DNA from 2 places in the Aminobacter sp. P9b genome. Region 2 is predicted to be linked to the other one. Evidence: predicted binding sites of a transcription regulator. Region 2 holds the regulator's gene; the other holds the start of a gene.
The links. Region 2 encodes PhoB, which activates phosphate uptake and scavenging genes when phosphate is short. Its sites were predicted from a motif close to TGTCATNNANCTGTCAT; they were not measured.
Positions count from the first base shown of each region.

Region 1 (2,400 bases), 2.3 Mb from region 2:
CTGGACCGAGACGTTGGCGACGACCGGGACGATCGGCGCATGCTTCTTCACGCCGGCAAGCGCCTCGCGCATCTTCTCGGCAGCCGGTGCCATCAGCGCGGAATGGAACGGTGCGGAGACCTGCAGCATCAGCGCGCGCTTGGCGCCCTTTTCGGTGCACAGCTTGGCCGCGCGTTCGACCGCCGCCTTCTCGCCGGAGATGACCAGCTGGCCGCCGCCATTGTCGTTGGCGATCTGGCAGACCGAACCCTCGGCTGCTTCGGCGCAAGCCGCGTCGACATCAGCCTGCTCGAGCCCGATGATCGCAGCCATGGCGCCCTGCCCGGCAGGTACAGCGGCCTGCATGGCATCACCGCGAATGCGCAACAGCCGCGCAGCGTCGGCCACAGAAACGAACCCTGCGGCAGCAAGCGCCGAATATTCGCCCAGCGAGTGGCCGGCGACATATGTGACCTTGTCCTTGAGCGACAGGCCGCGTGCTTCTAGCGCCCTGAATGCAGCCATCGAAACAGCCATCAGCGCCGGCTGGGCATTGGCGGTCAGCGTCAGCGTTTCCTCGGGACCTTCCCAGATCAGCTTCGACAGCTTTTCGCCAAGTGCGTCATCGACCTCCTCGAATACCCGTCGCGCTTCCGGGAAAGCATCGGCCAATTCCTTGCCCATGCCGACGGCCTGGCTGCCCTGCCCTGGAAAAGTAAATGCAACGGCCATATTCGTCTCCTGGCTGCTGGCGCATCGCCTCAGGCCATTCCGGCCCTTTCGGCGCGATGCGCAGACATAACAAACCGAAGTACGCGTGCCGCCCCCAGGGAACGTCGGGCACTCCGGATCGCTGTGGCTCTGGCGCAATGCGCCCTGTCAAGTCAAGCCTTGTGCGTCCCGAGGCCCGAAACGGGCCGATAATCACACATGATTAAGCCGAAACACGATTTGTTGGCCAACGCTTCTCAATTTTGCCATAAGCCCTAGCTTCTGCATGACAGTTTGATGACGTTCAGGTGACGTTCAGGTGACCGCTGCATGATGAGGCCGTCATAAAGCCGAGGAAGTCGAGTTGGGAAGTGTAGTCGATAAGGCCGCAAGGAGTGTTGAGGACGCGAAGCAGACCGCGTCCGACCGGCGTGCCTATGCCTTGGGCGTACTGCGCTCGGTGATGGTCACGCTCGCCGTTTCGGCGGTGCTGGTCTTCGCCATCGAATACATCGCGCGCGGCTCCTTCGTCGACACGCTCAATTTCTTCCAGCAGCCGTTCAAGCCGAGCTGGACCACGGTGGCGCTCTTTGCGCTGCTGCTGGTTGGCCTCGATGCCTTGCTCGGCCGGCCGCATAACGGCCTGCTGATCGTCGCACCCGTGGCGCTGCTGCTCGCCTTTGTCGGGCATCAGAAGTCGCTCTATCTCGGCGACCCACTCTACCCGACCGACTTTCTCTATGCCCGACAGATCGTCGAATTGATGCCGTTGCTGGTGCGCGAGCGCCCGATGGCCGGCGTCGGCATCGTCCTAGGCCTCGTCACCGGCATTGCGCTCCTCGTCCTTGCCTGGCGCTACTGGCGCCGCCGCATGCCGGCGCTGACGTTCTGGGCGCGCATCTCGCGCCTCGCCATCGCCATTCCGGCCCTCGCCTTCTTCGTCTCGATCATGGACTACGCGACCTTCTCGTGGACGCGCGACCGTCTCCAGATCATCCCGATGATGTGGGACCAGAAGGAAAACTACAATTCCAACGGCTTTGCCATCGCGTTTGCGCTCAACGTGCCGATGGCCAAGGTCAAGGCGCCGCACGGCTATTCCGAAAAGGCTGTCGACGCCATCGCCCGGCCGGACCAGGCCGCCGCCGTCCTGCCCGAGGAAAAGCCCGACGTCATCATCGTGATGAGCGAATCCTTTTGGGATCCGACGCGCCTGCCCGGCGTTTCGATCACGCCCGATCCGATCGCAAACGTGCGCGCGGCCCAGTCCGGCCATGTCTTTTCGCCGGAATTCGGCGGCATGACCGCCAATGTCGAGTTCGAGGCGCTGACCGGCTTCTCCAACGCCTTCCTGCCGGCCGGCTCCATTCCCTACCAGCAATATGTCCGCGCGCCGGTGCCGTCGCTTGCGACGTTCTTCAAGAGCGAAGGCTACGAGACCAAGGCCATCCACCCGTTCGGCGGCTGGTTCTGGAACCGCGCGCCCGTCTACAAGGCGTTCGGCTTCGACCAGTTCATGTCGGAGGAAAACCTGCCGCTGCTGGCAAAGCGCGGGCCGCTGGTGTCCGACGCCGCTCTGACCGAAGAGATCATCCGCGAGGCCGATGCGACCGAGCATCCGTTCTTCTTCTTCGCGGTCTCGCTGCAGAGCCACGGCCCCTACGAGCCGAACCGCTACAGCGACACCACCCACAAGGTCGAGGCGGCAAC
Region 1 is NZ_CP150082.1:2,545,299-2,547,698, reverse strand. Features, by position in the region: gene fabD (ACP S-malonyltransferase) at 1-711, opposite strand, end outside; gene WHT83_RS12550 (LTA synthase family protein) at 1,154-2,400, shown strand, end outside.
Region 1: a site for PhoB is predicted at 977-993, ahead of WHT83_RS12550 (LTA synthase family protein). Genes of this name have one in related genera too.

Region 2 (2,400 bases):
ACATCATGGGCGAGCACACAGTCCGGTCCTTCGACGAAGAACTCAAACACGTCGACCAGGTCATCCGCGACATGGGCGACCTGGCCGGCGCGATGGTGGCAGGTGCGATCCGCGCGCTGCTTTCGTCCGACCAGGCGCTGGCGCAGAACGTCGTCGCCGACGACACGATCATGGACGCCAAGCAGCGCGAGCTCGACAACAGCGCGATCACGCTGATCGCCAAGCGCCAGCCGATGGCGCAGGATTTGCGCGCCGTGGTCGGCGCCATCCGCATGGCCGGCGATCTCGAGCGCATCGGCGACCTGGCCAAGAACATCGCCAAGCGTGTCGGTGCCGTCGGCCAGTCGCCGACGCCGCGCAACCTTTCGCACTCCATCGACGCGATGGCGCAGCTGGTGCTCGGCCAGGTCCGCGGCGTGGTCGATCTCTATGTCGCGCGCCAGGCCGAAGGCCTGAAGGAACTGCGCAACGACGACCAGAAGATCGACATCCAGTACACGGCCGTGTTCCGCGAGCTCCTGACCTACATGATGGAAGATCCGCGCAACATCACCGCATGCACGCATCTGCTGTTCTGTGCCAAGAACCTCGAGCGCATCGGCGACCATGTCACCAACGTCGCCGAGAACGCCTATTTCGTGGTCACCGGCACGCAATTGCCGCTCAACCGCCCGAAGGTCGACGAGACCACGACGGCAGTGTCTGCCTGAACACTTCAGCGCTGCATGTGCGGGGCGCGGGGGCGCTGCGGCAAGTTAATCCGCGCATGATCCGATCGGGGTCATGCGCCAAGAAAAGGCACAGCCGATGATCGCTCCCAAGGTCATGGTCGTCGAGGACGAAGAGCCGCTGGGCGTGCTGCTTCGCTACAATCTCGAATCCGAAGGTTATCAGGTCGAAGTCGTCACGCGTGGCGACGAAGCCGAGATCAGGCTCCAGGAAAACGTGCCCGATCTGCTGGTGCTCGACTGGATGGTGCCGGCACTTTCCGGCATCGAGCTGTGCCGCCGGCTGAGGATGCGGCCCGACACCGAGCGCCTGCCGATCATCATGCTGACGGCGCGCGGCGAAGAGAGCGACCGGGTGCGCGGGCTTTCGACCGGTGCGGACGACTATCTGGTCAAGCCGTTCTCGACGCCCGAGTTCATGGCGCGGGTCAAGGCGCTGCTGCGCCGGGCCAAGCCCGAGGTGCTGTCGTCCATCCTCAAGGTCGGCGACATCATGCTCGACCGCGAGTCGCACCGGGTCTACCGCAAGAAGAGCGAGATCAAGCTCGGGCCGACCGAGTTCCGCCTGCTCGAATTCATGATGCGGCATCCGGGCAGGGTGTTCTCGCGCAGCCAGCTGCTCGACAATGTCTGGGGCGAGACGATCTATATCGACGAGCGCACCGTCGACGTGCATGTCGGGCGCCTGCGCAAGGCAGTCAACAACGGCCGCATGCCCGACGTCATCCGCACGATCCGCGGTGCCGGCTACGCCATCCGCGAGGATTAGCGGTCGACGTCCGTTGTTTCGTTCTGGCCGCAAGCGGGCCTAGGCAAGCTGCGGCCTGCAGCAGATCGGGTTGGTAGGCGCGTCGTCGATTTGTGCTCCGCCAGGGTGGCGGCGCGGCCGCGCAATTGGCACTCGATCATGACAGCTCGCCTGCGTCGCGATGCTTTGGTGTCGATGCCGATGCAAGCAAACCTTCTGGCGGCGGGATGGTTTTTCTGCAGGAACAACTAATGATCCATGTCGCTGATGGATAACTTCTTCAGCAACGGTAGATTAAATGGCCTGCGATGACGATTTCGTGATGTCATCGATACCAAAAATTGTCCATTTTCATGCTAGCTGGCGCCTTGTGCGCAACGTTGTCTCGGCCATTGTTCTGGTGCTGATCACCATGCTTTACGGACTGCCCCTCGATCGGGCAGAGGCCGCAGGCATGAGCACTGGCGCGCAGCCGGTGACAACCGGGCAGGCGGAAGTTATCGCCGCGCCCGATGGGTGCTTGCCTTCCCTGGATCGCTGCACCGGCGAGACGTCCGACGAGCACAGCACCAGCACGCACTGCCTGGGCGACTGCCCTGCCTGGCAGGTCCATGACGAGCTTGCCGCGCCGACCCACACGACGCTTCGCAAGCGGCTCCCAGATCCCATGCCGCGTCGCGTGGCGAGCGCATCGTTTCTTCGACCTCCGATCGCTGCCTGATTTTTGACCGTTCGGCCCTCGCACCGACGAGGCCGTCCGAAATCAGTTGCGATGAGGAGACGGACGATCTTCCCGAGAAACTCTTGCGCTTGGGCCAGGCCCGAGCGCGTCCGCCGTAGCGACGCCGCCGGCTGGCATTCCCGCCAGCCCGCAAGGAGCCCGCGTGCTTTGCTCGTGGCAACAGCTAGATGACGTGCGCCCGC
Region 2 is NZ_CP150082.1:268,942-271,341, reverse strand. Features, by position in the region: gene phoU (phosphate signaling complex protein PhoU) at 6-710, shown strand; gene phoB (phosphate regulon transcriptional regulator PhoB) at 808-1,497, shown strand; gene WHT83_RS01335 (hypothetical protein) at 1,775-2,197, shown strand.